DNA from 2 places in the Acidovorax sp. GW835-FHT14G06 genome. Region 1 is predicted to be linked to the other one. Evidence: predicted binding sites of a transcription regulator. Region 1 holds the regulator's gene; the other holds the start of a gene.
What was found. Region 1 encodes sigma-54, which starts transcription at its own class of promoters, with help from an activator protein. Its sites were predicted from a motif close to TGGCANGNAANCTGCTTT; they were not measured.

Region 1 (7,382 bases):
TACGACAATATCCGCCAGTTTGCGGTGGCCTACCTGCGCAACGAGCAAGACAAGGACCTGCAGGCGTTCAACCTGCACTTTGATGAGTACTACCTGGAATCGAGCCTGTACACCAGCGGCCGCGTCGAGGCTGCCGTGAACAAGCTCGTGGCCAACGGCAAGACGTATGAGCAAGACGGCGCGCTGTGGCTCAAGAGCACCGACTACGGCGACGACAAGGACCGCGTCATGCGCAAGCAGGACGGCACGTTCACCTACTTCGTGCCCGACGTGGCCTACCACATTGCCAAGTGGGAGCGCGGCTTCACCAAGGTCGTCAACATCCAGGGCACGGACCACCACGGCACCATCGCCCGCGTGCGCGCCGGCCTGCAGGCGGCCGATGTGGGCATTCCGCAGGGCTACCCCGACTACGTGCTGCACACCATGGTGCGGGTGGTCAAGGGCGGCGAAGAGGTCAAGATCAGCAAGCGTGCGGGCAGCTACGTCACGCTGCGCGACCTGATCGAGTGGACCAGCAAGGATGCGGTGCGCTTTTTCCTGCTCAGCCGCAAGCCCGACACCGAGTACACCTTCGACGTGGATCTGGCCGTGGCCCAGAACAACGACAACCCGGTGTACTACGTGCAGTACGCGCATGCGCGCATCCAGTCGGTGCTGCGCGCCTGGCAAGAGGCGGGCGGTGGTGATGTGGCTTCGCTCAAGGATGTGGACCTGTCCGCGCTGGAGGGCCCTCAGGCCCAGGCGCTGATGCTGCAGCTGGCCAAGTACCCCGAGATGCTGACCGCCGCCGCAGATGGCGAGGCGCCGCACGATGTGACGTTCTACCTGCGCGACCTGGCCGCCAGTTACCACAGCTATTACGATGCCGAGCGCATCCTGGTGGATGACGAGGCGGTGAAGAAGGCGCGCCTGGCGCTGGTCGCCGCCACCGCCCAGGTATTGCACAATGGCCTGGCCGTGCTGGGCGTGTCGGCCCCAGCCAGAATGTAAGCAGTTACTACCAATATGAAAAAGCAACAGACGGGCGGGACCATTGTCGGCTTCATCGTCGGGGTCATTGTGGGCCTGGGCGCGGCGCTGGCCGTGGCCGTGTATGTGACCAAGGTGCCGGTGCCCTTCCTGAACAAGGGCAATGGTCGGGGGGCAGACATGGACGCAGCCGAATCCCAGAAGAACAAGAACTGGGATCCGAACTCGCCGCTGTATGGCAAGAATCCGGCACGTCCTGCCGCGCCACCGGTTGCAGCCGCCGCATCGTCTCCTGCATCGGCACCTGCCCCCGAGGTGCGCGCTGCCGCCTCAGCGGCCAAGCCTGCAGCGAGCAAGCCAGAGGCCAAAGCCGACGCCAAGGCCGAGAGCAAGGCAGGCGCCGATCCGCTGGGCGATCTGGCCGTGGCCAAGGCAGCGGCCAAGGGCAGTGTGGACCCGTTTGACTACTTCGTGCAGGCGGGCGCCTTCCGCACCCAGGCCGACGCAGACGCCCAGCGCGCCAAGCTGGCCATGCTGGGCTGGGAGGCCCGCGTGAGCGAGCGTGAGCAAAATGGCCGTGCGGTCTTCCGGGTGCGCATCGGCCCCTTCACCAAGCGTGACGATGCCGAGGTGCTCAAGGAAAAGCTCGATGGCGCCGGGCTGGAGTCGGCGCTGGTGCGCGTGCAGCGCTGACAGGCCTGCCAAAACGGCGTCAACGCCAGGGCTGAACTTTTTGTAAAGGGATGTCTCACATCCCCCATACCTGAACCAGGAGAGTCTTTGTCATGAAACGCCGTGAGTTTTCTTTGTCCGCCGCGTCGGCGGTTGCCGCTTCTGCCCTGACGCTGCCAGTGGCCAACCCCGCCATGGCGCAAGCCCGCCAGTTCAAGGAGGGCAAGGACTTCAAGCGGCTGGACAAGCCCGTCGCCCCCGATGCCCCCGCTGGCAAGGTCGATGTGATCGAGTTCTTCTGGTACAGCTGTCCCCACTGCAACGCCTTTGAGCCCACGCTGGACGCCTGGGTCAAGGCCGCGCCCAAGGACCTCTCCATCCGCCGCGTGCCCGTGGCGTTCAACGCCAGCTTTGTGCCCCAGCAAAAGCTGTACTACACACTCGAAGGCATGGGCAAGCTCGACGCGCTGCACGCCAAGGTATTCCGCGCCATCCATGTGGAGAAGGCCAAGCTCGCCAAGGACGACGAAATCCTGGCCTGGGTGACCCAGCAGGGCGTGGATGCCGCCAAGTTCAAGGAAGTCTATGGTTCCTTCAGCGTGGCCAACCAGGTGCGTCGCGCCTCGCAGCTGCAAGATTCGTATGGCGTCGAAGGCGTGCCGTCCATGGGCGTGGCGGGCAAGTACTACACCGACGGCACGATGGCTGGCAGCATGCAGACGGTGCTGCAAGTGGTCGAATACCTGGCGGCCACGGCGCGCAAAGCCTGACAAGGTGCCGACTCTGTCGGCAAGCTGTTCCAAAAGCCCGCTGATGCGGGCTTTTTTTCGGGGTGGGTACTATCGGGTGGCTACAATCATTGCAAGATTCGTGCCCTATGACCCACCGCCTACTCCCCCTCCTGTTGCTCGCAGCCCTGACCGGTCTTGCGGGTATGGCACACGCCGAAAAGGCCGACCGTGCCAAGCCCATGAACATCGAGGCCGACGCCCTGCGCCACGATGAACTCAAGCAGACCAGCGTGTTCTCGGGCCGCGTGGTGATGACCAAAGGCACCATCGTGTTGCGCGGTGCGCGGCTGGATGTGCGCCAGGACGCCGACGGTTACCAATACGGCGTGGTCACGGCCGAGGCGGGCAAACGGGCGTTTTTCCGCCAAAAGCGCGACACCGTAGCTGGAGTGCCAGACGAGTTCATCGAAGGCGAGAGCGAGGTCATCGAGTACGACGGCAAAGCCGACAACGTGCGCTTCATCACCCGCGCCGAACTCCGCCGCTACCGTGGGTCGGTACTGAACGACGAGATCACCGGTGCCGTGATCGTCTATAACAACCTCACCGACGTGTTCACGGTGGACGGCCAGAGGGCACCAGCGTCGTCTGCTGCCGCAGGCGACACGCCAGCGTCCGGTGGCCGCGTGCGTGCCGTGCTGGCGCCCAAAGACCCGCCGTCCGGCGCGGCGGCCCCAGCCGCAGTGCCTGACGCGCCCGCACCGGCGCTGCGCCCCAGCAACAGCCTTGGCGGCGGCGCCAAGTGAGCGGGCCCGCTGTGAGTACTGGTCCTGATACCCGGGCTGATAACCGCCTGGGGCCCGATTCCCAGTCGGGCAGCCGCCTGGAGGTTCAGCACCTGGCCAAGTCCTATGGCAGCCGCAAGGTCGTCAAGGATGTGTCGCTGGTGGTGCAAAAAGGCGAGGTCGTGGGGCTGCTGGGCCCCAACGGCGCGGGCAAGACCACGTCCTTCTACATGATCGTGGGCCTGGTGCGCAGCGATGCGGGCGACATCCGTATCGACGGCCACTCGGTGGCCCACATGCCCATCCACCGCCGCTCACGGCTGGGGCTGTCGTACCTGCCGCAGGAAGCCTCCATTTTCCGCAAGCTCACCGTCGAAGAAAACGTGCGTGCAGTGCTGGAGCTGCAGCGTGCCGACGACGGCCAGCCGCTGACGCGCGACGCCATCGAGGAGCGCCTGACGGCCCTGTTGCAAGAGCTGCGTGTGGACCACCTGCGTGCATCGCCTGCCCTGGCCTTGTCCGGTGGCGAGCGCCGCCGCGTCGAGATCGCCCGCGCCCTCGCCACCCAGCCGCGCTTTATCCTGCTGGACGAGCCCTTTGCGGGCATTGACCCCATCGCCGTGATCGAGATCCAGCGCATCATCGGCTTCCTCAAGGCACGCGGCATTGGTGTGCTGATCACCGACCACAACGTGCGCGAGACGCTGGGCATCTGCGACCACGCCTTCATCATCAGCGACGGCCGCGTGCTGGCGCAGGGCACCCCCTCCGAGATCGTGGACAACGCCGAAGTGCGCCGTGTGTACCTCGGCGAACACTTCAGGATGTAGACATGGCCCCCACGCTTGTCACTTTGTGTACTGCGCTGCCTCCTGAGGGGGCTTTCGCGCCTTGGGGCGGCCCGGCGGCGCAGCACTGTGCCCCCACGCTCCCCGCTGCGCGTGGTTCGCTGCCCCCCAAGGGGGCTTTCGCGCCTTGGGGCGGCCCGGCGGCGCTCAATCAATGAAGCCTGGACTCTCGCTGCGCGTCTCGCAGCACCTTGCATTGACCCCCCAGCTCCAGCAGTCCATCCGGCTGCTGCAGTTGTCCACGCTCGAACTCTCGCAGGAAGTCGAGCAGATGCTCGACGAAAACCCGTTCCTCGAACGCAATGCCGACGAAGCACCGCGCGAGGAGTTTGGTCTGGAAGCCGCCGATACGCCCGCGCAGGCCGACGACTACGGTGCCGATGATGCTATGTTTTCAGGAGCTGTCAGTGCAAACAGTACCAGCACTGAGAGCCAAAACGAGGCTGAAATCCCCGGTGGAGGCGCCGACGAGCCCGACTGGAGCGGCGACGGCACCGTTGAGATGGCGCCCAACGACGCCGAGTGGGGCGGCGACGCCCCGGCACGCACCCGCAACGATGCGGAAGGCGACGGGGCCGACGCTACCGAGCTGGCCCGCTCGCAAGAATCGCTCACCGCCTTTCTGCACCGCCAGGCGCTGTCGCTGCGGCTGTCTGAAGTGGACACGGCCGCGCTGCGTTTTCTCATCGAATCGCTGAACGACGATGGCTACCTCGAAGAGCCGCTCGAAGAGCTGGCCATCAGCCTGGCCGGGCCCGACGATCTGGAGCAGATTGAGGAGCTGGTGCACCGCTTCACCGTGGCCCAGCGGCTTCTGCAAAGCCTGGAGCCTGTGGGCGTGGGCGCGCGCAACCTGGCCGAATGCCTGACGCTGCAGCTCACGGCCCTGGCCGCCGACGAAGACAGCGATGCCGACCCGGACACGGTGCGTACAGCACTCTCGATCTGCCAGCAGCCGCTGGAGATGCTGGCCCGCCGCGACATCCGTCGCCTGACGCTGCTGTGCAGCGAAGGCGGCGCCAGCGGCGAAGAGCGCACGCGTGCCGCCATGGCGCTGATCGCACGGCTGGAGCCCCGCCCCGGCCGCCGCTTTGCCGATGTAGAGCGCAACATCATCATCCCCGACGTCATCGTGCGCAAAGCCGGGCGTGCCAATGGGCACAGCGGGCAGCACAACTTCATCGTGCAGCTCAACCCCGACGTGATGCCGCGCCTGCGCGTGCACGACATCTACGCTGGCGCACTGCGCGGCCACAAGGGCGGCGAGGGACATCAGGGCATGCAGCAGCGCCTGCAGGAGGCGCGATGGTTCATCAAGAACATCCAGCAGCGCTTTGACACCATCCTGCGCGTCTCGCGCGCCATCGTCGAGCGGCAGAAGAACTTCTTCACCCACGGCGAACTGGCCATGCGCCCGCTGGTGCTGCGCGACATCGCCGACGAGCTGGGCCTGCACGAGTCCACCATCAGCCGCGTGACCACCGCCAAGTACATGGCCACACCGATTGGCACCTACGAGCTCAAATATTTCTTTGGCTCGGGTCTGGGCACCGAGACCGGCGGCAATGCATCGAGCACCGCCGTGCGCGCGCTCATCAAGCAGTTCGTGTCTGCCGAAAACCCCGCCAAGCCGCTGTCCGACAGCCAGATTGCCGAGATGCTCAAGGAGCAGGGCATCGAGTGCGCACGCCGCACGGTGGCCAAGTACCGCGAGGCGCTCAAGATCGCGCCGGCCAATCTGCGCAAGGCGTTGTAGTGCTCAACGCATTGAAGAGCATAAGCCTCCCTCAACGCCCTGAACGCAGGATGCTGACGGATTACTTGCGCGCCATGAATACCGCGTCATACGCCTGGGGTGTGAACCCGGCGATTTTCTGGCCGTTGGTCAGCAAGACTGGCACACCTCTGGCACCCAGTTGCTTGAACGCAGCCTTGCCAGAAGGCGTGTCGATGTCCAACTCCCGGTAGGCGATGCCCTTGTTAGTCAGATAGGCCTTGGCCGCCTTGCAGTAACCGCACCAGGTGGCCATATAAAGCACCACATCGCCTCGTGCGATTGCGACCTGTGGGGTGTCGGGGGTTGCTGCTTGGGGAGTGGAGGCCGCGCCTGGCACCACGCTGACTGGCAGGTTTTCCAGCTTCATCGTTTTCTCTACGGCTCCAGTCACCGGTGGCTGGTCGCTGTAGACCACCCTGCCGTCTACTCCCACTGATTTGTAGAGTGTTTGAGCGTTGGCAGCCAGAGGCATCACTGCCAGCGCCAGGGTGGTCAGCAGGGTCCGAACAAAAAGGCGCATGAGGGGGCTCCGGTAAAATCCACTGCCCGAGAGCATACGAGACAGTGGCGCCCGGCTCACAGGACTCGTGCGCAACACCCCCATGCAGCGGCACGGGCGCCACGGTGTGGATGGGCTGGTGACCCCCGCGTGCTTCTCATCGGGTGCCTGGAAGGCAGACATTGTCTGTCGCGCAATGCGCTATGTCCGCCGTTGGTACCCGTCCCCCCGCTTCCTGTTTTGCCCTACCACTTTCCGCCCCATGGCCCGCATCGTCTTCGACCTTCCCGCGCACTTCGGTTTTGCCACCGAACTGCAGATCTACATCAGCCACGTCAACCAGGGCGGGCATCTGGACAACGCCCAGCTGCTCAGCCTGGTGTCCGAAGCGCGCGTGCGCTTTTTCCAGTCCCTGGGCTACCCTGAGGCCGATGTGGGCGGGCTGTCCATCGTGGTGGGCGACATCGTGGCGCAGTACAAGTCCGAAGGTTTTCATGGCGAGACCATGCGCGTGGAGATGGCGCCTGCGGACTTCAACCGCTATGGGTTTGACCTGGTCTTTTGCATGACCGAGAAGGCCTCAGGCCGCGAGGTGGCGCGCGGCAAGATTGGCATCGTCTTCATCGGCAAGGCCAGCCGCAAGGTCGCCCCGATCCCTGACTCCATCCGCCAGTTGCTGCTGGCCCGCGCGGGCACGCCGGATTCCCATGCATTGTCCGAGCGCGTATCCTCCCCATCGACATGAACCAACTCCAACTTTTTCTCCCTTGCGCCGCCGGTGTCGAGGGCTTTCTGGCCGACGAGGTGCATGGCATCACCGGCCTCACGGGACAAGACTTGCTGGTGGGGCGGGGCGGTGTGCTGCTGCGCGCCTCGTGGCGCCAGGCGCTGCTGCTCAATTTGCACAGCCGCCTGGCGCAGCGCGTGCTGGTGCAACTGGCGCACCGCCCGTACCGGTCTGAGAACGACCTCTATGCCATGGCCAGCGATGTGGCCTGGGAGATCTGGTTCACCACGCGCCAGACGTTCAAGGTCGAGGTGACGGCTCAGCACAGCCCGCTGCAGAGCCTCAACTTCGCGGGCCTCAAGGTCAAGGAC
Region 2 (7,382 bases), on a different contig from region 1:
TGATGGTGGGCGTGAGGTCCTCGACGCGGCTGACCGTGGCCGCGAAGTCGCGCACCGGGATCACGCGCGCATCGGGTTCCTCGTCGATGTCGGCCTCGATGGTGGTGTCGGCCTGCAGCGTGGCGCAGCAGGCCAGGGTCTTGCCGTCGTCGCGCTCGAAGTCCATCAGCGCGAACGGGTTGGCCGCGCCGTGGTCCACCTCGCCATCGCAGACCTGCACCTTGCAGGTGCCGCAGAGGCCGTGGCCGCAGGCGTGCGGCAGGTAGAGACCCTGCCGCAGCACCGCGTCCAGCACCGTCTGGCCTTCTTCGACCTCGATGGTCGCGCCCAGCGGCTCGATCGTCAGTTGGTAGCTCATGGCCGGATCAGCTGAACGAACCTTTGATCCCTGTGAGCCCAGGGGTTCTGAAGCGGATCGCGTCCTTGTGCACCAGGCCGTTCTCGGCCAGCGACTTGGCCGGGTCGGGCGTCCAGGGCTGGCCGTTCTTCTTCCACTCGACCTGGGCCCAGTCGATCTTGGCGAAGTCCGGGTGGTAGCCGTAGATGCCGGGCAGCACCGCGGCCGACAGCGCGCCGAACGGGGTGTCCGGCGGCAGCGGCAGGCAGACGGGGGCGCAGAACATCAGGTGGTCTTCCCAGCCGATGTAGAGCAGCGGGGCGGGGAAGTTCTCGCGCACATCCCTGGGCGTGAACTCGTAGGGGGCGATGGCGACGACGCTCATTTCGTGTCTCCTTTCCACATCGCAAAGTTCTTCTGGTCTTCCGAACCTTCGAAGTCGAAGTTATCGCGGCCGACTTCCATCTCGTAGTACTTGAGCACGGCCATCAGCGGGTCGAAGCCCTCGGCGGTCGGGTCGGTGCCTTCGGGGAAGCAGTGGCCCTGGTAGATCTGGTGCACCGGCAGCCAGCTCTGCACGTACTTCTCGGGCTCGTGGTCGAAGATGCTCTTGCAGTGGTCGCTGCAGAAGTGGTACTTGTAGGCCTTGTAGTCGCTGTCGCGGTAGCAGATCTTGCTGGGGTCACCCTCTTCGGTGAACAGCATCGGGATCTGGCAGGTGGTGCACAGCATCGGCAGCGTCATGTTGTAGAAGCGCTTGCCTTCGGCGGCCTGGTCGCGCCAGAACTCCCAGCGCGGGCGGTAGTACTTGTCGAAGGTCTCGGGGTACTTCTCGCTCAGCCAGGCCAGTTCGTCTTCCTTGGGCACCCAGGTGTGGAACGGGGCGGCGCCGTTGTAGTTGTAGAAGGTGGCCCAGGCCTGGTGGCTGATGTGGTCCTTGCCTTCGCAGGCCTGCTTCCAGCCGGCCGGCTCGCGGATGCCGTAGCGCGCCAGGTCCTTGAACAGGGCGCCGCCGTTTTCTTCGGCGTACATCTCCCAGGCTTCCTTCCAGCTCATCACGCGCTTGGGCAGCATGTAGTCCTGCATCATCGCGACCAGGGTCAGCAGGCGGTAGCCGCGCCAGAACCACTTGTCGATCCAGCGCTGCACGATGGGCACGTTGTCCGGGTCCTGCTCCAGCAGGAACTTGATGCACTCGATGCCCAGCGTCATGTGGCGGCTCTCGTCGCTCTGCGCGCTGAAGCCGAAGGTCACGGTGGACATGTCGCCGTTGTGCGCCGCGCCGCTCATGAAGGGCACGAACAGCAGGTTGGTCAGCACGTACTCGAAGCTGAAGCTGACGGCTGTGAGGAACTCGAACGGACCACCGGTGCAGGCGTCTTCGAAGAAGGACTTCGGCACCGACAGGTACCACACGCGGTCGTACCAGTGGTTCGAGTGGTGAATGCCGTTGAAGTACTTGTTGTAGTGGCTGATCGCGTGCGTCTCGGTCTGGTAGTGGCGCAGCTCGTCGATGGACTGCATCTGCGCCGCGACGCGGGCGCCTTCGCCGGTGAACTGGCGGCCCACATGGGCGAAGCCGCGGTGCGCGTAGTACTCCAGCGGCGTCACGCCCTGGATGAACAGCTTGAGCGCGTTGACGTAGCGCGCGTCGGTCACGCCGAGCTGGCCGTTGTTCTGCGCGAAGGCCTCGATGACGGCGTAGAGCTTCTTCTCCTTCTCGCCCTGGTACTTCCAGTACGCGTCCATCGTCAGGCGGAACGGGTCCTGCCACTTGTCCCAGTCGTGGATCTTGATGCCCTCGTACTTGTCGTACGGGAACACCTTGTCCATCGGCTGGTAGCTGGTCTCCCAGCCCAGGCCGCGGGTCATGGCGGCGTAGCGTTCTTTCAGGCCGAGCTTCTTGCTGGCAACACGGGTGTCCATGCGTTGTCTCCTTCTGCGTTGTGTTCAGTGCTTCCAGCTCAGCGTGAGCTGGTCGTCGTCCTCGTCGATGTAGCCCGAGAGGGTGACGAGGTTGACGTGGATGGCTTGCAGGTCGTAGGGCCGCCCGGTGAGGCCCTCGATGGTTTCGCGGCGGATGGTCAGGCTGCCGGGCGCGTTGATCTTGACCAGGCCGGTCGGGTGGGTCAGCACCGCGTTCGGGTTGTCGGCCACGATGGCGTCGATCACCGGACGGGACTCTTCGTTGTGTTGGAAGGCGATGAATACGTCGGACATGTTGTGGTCTCCTGTTCAGGCCTGGTCAGGCGGTGACGCCGGTCTTGGCCAGGCGCGCCTGCAGCTGCACGCGGGCGTCGCTCAACACGGTTTCTCCGGTCTCGCCCAGGGCCAGGCGGGCGATGGGCGAGAGGGCGGCCTGGGCGCGGTCCATCCAGTGGCCGGCCCAGCCGCGCAGCAGGGCTTTGTTGGCGTCCGATTCGGCGCCCGCGGCCTTGATGACGGCGTCGATCCAGCGCGCGGTTTCGTCGTGCCACTCGGGCATGAAGCTGGTCAGCATTGCGACCGCGGTGCCGCCCTGCAGGGCGACGTGGTCGTCCACGAAGCCACCGTAGATCAGCGGGTACAGCAGGCCGTCGAGCGCGAAGTTCTGCGCCACGAACAGCTCGAACGGGTCGCTGACCACGAAGCTGTCCTCGACCAGCCGGCGCAGGCCCTGCCACTCGGGGGCGTCCAGCCAGGCCTGCTTGCCGTCTTCCATGGACTGCGGCTCGCCCAGCACCAGGCCCAGGCGGGTCAGGTACTGCGCCACACCCAGGTTGTCCATCGCGTGGAACATGGCCGGCGCGGTGAAGGCGGTGCCGTAGCCGTAGGCGCAGATGGACGCGTTGTTCATGTTGGCACCCCAGGCCGCGTGGCGCAGCGGCATCAGCACGCTCAGGGCCTTCTCGCGCACGGCGTCGGGCATCATGCCGACCATGCCGCGCTGCTCGACGAACTGGAAGTTGGCCTCCATCGCGTCCTGCTGCTTGGCGCGGGCCATGGTCCAGGTGGCGTAATAGAACTGGCGCGGGTCCTTGAGCACGTACCAGTCGGCCAGCACGATCTTGCTGCGGCTGGCGTCGAAGAGTTCGTGGCCCGGGTCCCAGGTCGGCCGGTAGTGGAAGTTGACCATCGGCTGGGCGCCGAAAGTGGCCTCCTGGTAGCGGCTGGCGGTTTTGTCGCCGCCGATGTATTTCGCCACGTGGGCGTAGGTCTGGCGCAGCGGCGTGATCTCCCGCGCCTGCAGGTCGATGTTCATCGGTGCTTGTCTCCGTTGGAATGGTTGTTGAACGGCTCTCGGGAACTCAGGTGTCCAGACGCTGCACCCGGTTGTTGGCGCAGAAGGCCTCGAAGGCCGAGGCCGGCAGCATCAGCTCCACCGCCAGCTCCGGCCAGCCGATCGAGAACTCGAAGGCGACCAGGCCGTCGGCACGGCGTTCGATCACCCGCACGAAGCGCAGCGAGGTGTCGACGGCGGGCAGGGAGGTGTCGGTGGTCTGGGGCATGGTGCTTGGGGCGGTCGGTGCGTTGTCGGACGCGTCCCCTTTCGCAGGTGGCGTGCCAGTCTGCCGGGGTTGGGTCGAAAATCTCGATATTTCAGGGAAATCCCTGAGAAAAATGTCGGTGTGCAGCGCAGCATCTGGATCGCCAGACACCCTTCGATAGTCTGTTTCTTGGACTGTTGCGGCGCAGCACGTGAGAAAAATCTCGATTTGATGAGGTGCTTTTTGCTGCGAGTGATCAAATGATCAATTTCAGGCACTGCTTCGCCGGTTTGTCGATTTGGGGGTGCTTGGCGGAAAATATCGAGATTCCAGTCGCGGCAGAGCGACCCACCGGAGACACCTTTGGACCCCCACCTGACCTACCCGCCCGACAACGACCTGCGCCGGCTGCTGCGCTTCGAGCCGCACAGCGGCGCCATCTGGCTGGGCGAGCGGCGCATGGTGCTGCTGCACACCGCGGCGCTGACGGCGCTGCGCCACGACCTCATCACCTCGGTCGGCAAGGAACACGCGCGGCGCCTGCTCACGCGCATGGGCTATGCCTGCGGCCTGCACGATGCGGGCTTCGCGGCCAAGACGCGCGGCAAGAAGACGCTGGAAGACATGTTCCTGGTCGGGCCGCAGCTGCACATGCTCGAGGGTGCGGCCCGGGTCACGCCGGTGCGGCTGGAGATGGACGCCGCGGCCGGCCGCTTCGAGGGCGTGTTCCGCTGGGACGATTCGTGGGAGGCACACGCGCACCGCCTTCACTATGGCGTGGTCGACGAGCCGGCCTGCTGGACCCTGCTGGGCTACGCCAGCGGCTACAGCAGCGCCTTCATGGGCCGGCTGATCCTGTTCAAGGAAATCAAGTGTTCGGCCTGCGGCGACGACCACTGCCTGATAGAGGGCCGCCCGATCGACGACTGGCCCGACGGCGATGCGCACCGCCAGTACTTCGAGGACGACTCGCTGCTGGAGAAGATGGCCGCGCTGAACCAGCAGGTCGAGGCGTTGAAGAACACGCTGGAGCCTGCCGAGTCGGGTGGCATGCTGGTCGGCTCCTCGCCGGGCTTCCAGCACGCGCACGACCTGATGCGCCGCGCCGCGGCGACGCAGGTGACGGTGCTGCTGACCGGCGAGACCGGCGTGGGCAAGGAGCGCTTCGCGCGCGCGCTGCACGAACACTCCGAGCGCGCCGCCGGGCCGTTCGTGGCGGTCAACTGCGCGGCGCTGCCGGCCGAGCTGATCGAGGCCGAGCTGTTCGGCGTCGAGAAGGGCGCCTTCACCGGCGCGCATGCGGCGCGGGCCGGCCGCTTCGAGCGGGCCGAAGGCGGCACGCTGTTCCTCGACGAGGTGGGCGACATGCCGCTGCCGGCGCAGGCCAAGCTGCTGCGCGTGCTGCAGGAGGGCGAGATCGAGCGCCTGGGCAGCGAGAGCGCGCGCAAGGTCAACGTGCGCCTCGTGACGGCGACCAACGTCAACCTCGAAGCCGCGGTCGAACGCGGGCAGTTCCGGCGCGACCTGTTCTACCGCCTCAACGTCTACCCGATCTGCATCCCGCCGCTGCGCGAACGCAGCAGCGACATCGAGCCGCTGGCTCGGCACCTGCTGGCGCGCTTCACCGCGCTGCACCAGAAGCGCCTGGGCGGCTTCAGCGACCGTGCGCTGCAGACGCTGGCTCGCCACCGCTGGCCCGGCAACGTGCGCGAGCTGGAGAACCTGGTCGAGCGCGGCGTGATCCTGGCGGCGCAGGGCGGCGTGATCGAGGCCGAGCACCTGTTCCCCAACCAGTCCGAGCCGACGCAGGACGGCATCGACCCGCAGGGCCGGCTGGCGCGCCGTGCGCCCGAGGACGAGCTGCGCCTGTGCGCGCAGGTGCTCGATGCCGGCGTGCCGATCGAGACCCTGGAGGCGCAGGTGCTGGCCCTGGCGGTCGAGCGCAGCCGCGGCAATCTGGCCGGCGCCGCCCGCCTGCTGGGTCTGAGCCGCGCGCAGCTGGCCTACCGGCTCAAGCGCGCCCAGAACCCCGAACCCGACTGAGCACGTTCATGTTGCACACACTGCTCCAACCCGTCCACGCTGCCGGCCCTGCGCCGCGCAGCGACGAACCCGAACCCCGCACGCTCACCGAACGCGCCTACCGGGCGCTGCGTCACGACATCGTGTGCGGCGATCTGCAGCCGGGCCAGCGCCTGCGCGTCGAGCACCTCAAGGACCACTACGGCGTGGGCGCCGGCACGCTGCGGGAGGCGTTGGCGCTGCTCGTGTCCGACGCGCTGGTCACGGTCGAAGGCCAGCGCGGCTACCGCGTCAGCGCGGTCTCGCTGGACGATCTGCGCGACCTGACCGACACCCGCGTGCGGCTGGAAACCGAAGCGCTGCGCCAGTCGATCCGGCTCGGCGACGCGGGCTGGGAGCGCTCGGTGCGCGGGGCCTTTGCACAGCTCAGCGTGGCCGAGGAGGGCGGCGCCGGCCGCGACCCGGACCAGTGGGAGCGCGCCAACCGCCACTTCCACGAAACCCTGATCGCGGGCCACAGCTCACCCTGGACGCGGCATCTGCTGGACATCCTCTACCGCCACGGCGAGCGCTACCGCCACATCGCCATCCGCATCGGCGCCACGCCGGGCTTCGACCGCGATGTGCACGCCGAGCACCAGGGCATCTTTCTGGCGGCGATGGCGCGGCAGGAGGCGCGCGCCGCGCTGGCGCTGGAAGCCCACATCCGCCTGACCTGCGACATCCTGACGCGGCACGCAGACGCGGCGGCAGGGGGCGGATTTAAGCTGTCTTAATACGGGTAGGGGTACCATGGTCTTCCCCTTGTCCACCTGCAACGGCCATGAAGTACCCACACCTCCGAGTCCTGTCCGTGCTTGTCCTTGCCGCGGGCGCCTGCGCCTGGCCCGCCTGGGCGGCCGACCCTGTCACCGATGCCCTGCAGAAGGCCTACGTGCCCTACCGTGCTGCCCTGTTCAAGACCAACGCCGGCCAGGCCGGCGAGTCCGCCGAAGCGCTTAAGCAGGCACAACAGGCCTGGGCCCAGGTGACCCAGCTGGTGAAGTCCCAGCCCACCGTGCCTTATGCCAACGATGCGCTGATGGCCAAGACGCTGACGGGCGTCGACGGGTACTACGCGGTGGCCGCGCAACAGGTGGCCGCTGGCAAACTGACCGACGCACACGCCACGCTGGAGTCGGTGCGCGACCTGCTCAGTGAACTGCGGCGACAGAACCAGGTGATCGTCTACAGCGACCACATGAACGCCTACCACGCCCAGATGGAGCATCTGCTGGACGAGGGGCCGAAGTGGCTCCAGGCGGACGGCGGTTTGCCGAAGCTGGCCGCGCAGGCCGGCGTGCTGAACTACCTGGCGGGCCTGCTCGCCAGCGAAGCCACTGCGGCGGCGCAGTCATCGCCAGAGTTCAAGGAACTGCTGGGCGCGGTGACTCGGTCGGTGGAGGCGCTGAACGCGGCGGTGGCGGCGGGCGACAGGGCCTTGATCGAGAAGGCCATCGGCCAGGTCAAGGCGCCCTACAGCAAGCTGTTCATCAAGTTCGGCTGAACCGGGGTCG

Region 2: AC1Q64_RS23340 (phenol hydroxylase subunit) is a predicted target of sigma-54. The motif match lies at 3,866-3,883, and genes of this name have one in related genera.

What each region holds. Positions count from the first base shown of each region.
Region 1 is NZ_JBXAGA010000009.1:17,082-24,463, forward strand. Features, by position in the region: gene argS (arginine--tRNA ligase) at 1-993, shown strand, start outside; gene AC1Q64_RS16575 (SPOR domain-containing protein) at 1,009-1,665, shown strand; gene AC1Q64_RS16580 (thiol:disulfide interchange protein DsbA/DsbL) at 1,758-2,414, shown strand; gene lptA (lipopolysaccharide transport periplasmic protein LptA) at 2,522-3,181, shown strand; gene lptB (LPS export ABC transporter ATP-binding protein) at 3,193-3,990, shown strand; gene AC1Q64_RS16595 (RNA polymerase factor sigma-54) at 4,163-5,764, shown strand; gene AC1Q64_RS16600 (glutaredoxin domain-containing protein) at 5,826-6,305, opposite strand; gene AC1Q64_RS16605 (acyl-CoA thioesterase) at 6,547-7,029, shown strand; gene AC1Q64_RS16610 (THUMP domain-containing class I SAM-dependent RNA methyltransferase) at 7,026-7,382, shown strand, end outside.
Region 2 is NZ_JBXAGA010000019.1:23,847-31,228, reverse strand. Features, by position in the region: gene AC1Q64_RS23365 (NADH:ubiquinone reductase (Na(+)-transporting) subunit F) at 1-358, opposite strand, end outside; gene AC1Q64_RS23360 (phenol hydroxylase subunit P4) at 366-722, opposite strand; gene AC1Q64_RS23355 (aromatic/alkene/methane monooxygenase hydroxylase/oxygenase subunit alpha) at 719-2,263, opposite strand; gene AC1Q64_RS23350 (MmoB/DmpM family protein) at 2,288-2,557, opposite strand; gene AC1Q64_RS23345 (aromatic/alkene monooxygenase hydroxylase subunit beta) at 2,583-3,578, opposite strand; gene AC1Q64_RS23340 (phenol hydroxylase subunit) at 3,625-3,825, opposite strand; gene AC1Q64_RS23335 (sigma 54-interacting transcriptional regulator) at 4,168-5,847, shown strand; gene AC1Q64_RS23330 (GntR family transcriptional regulator) at 5,856-6,602, shown strand; gene AC1Q64_RS23325 (hypothetical protein) at 6,680-7,372, shown strand.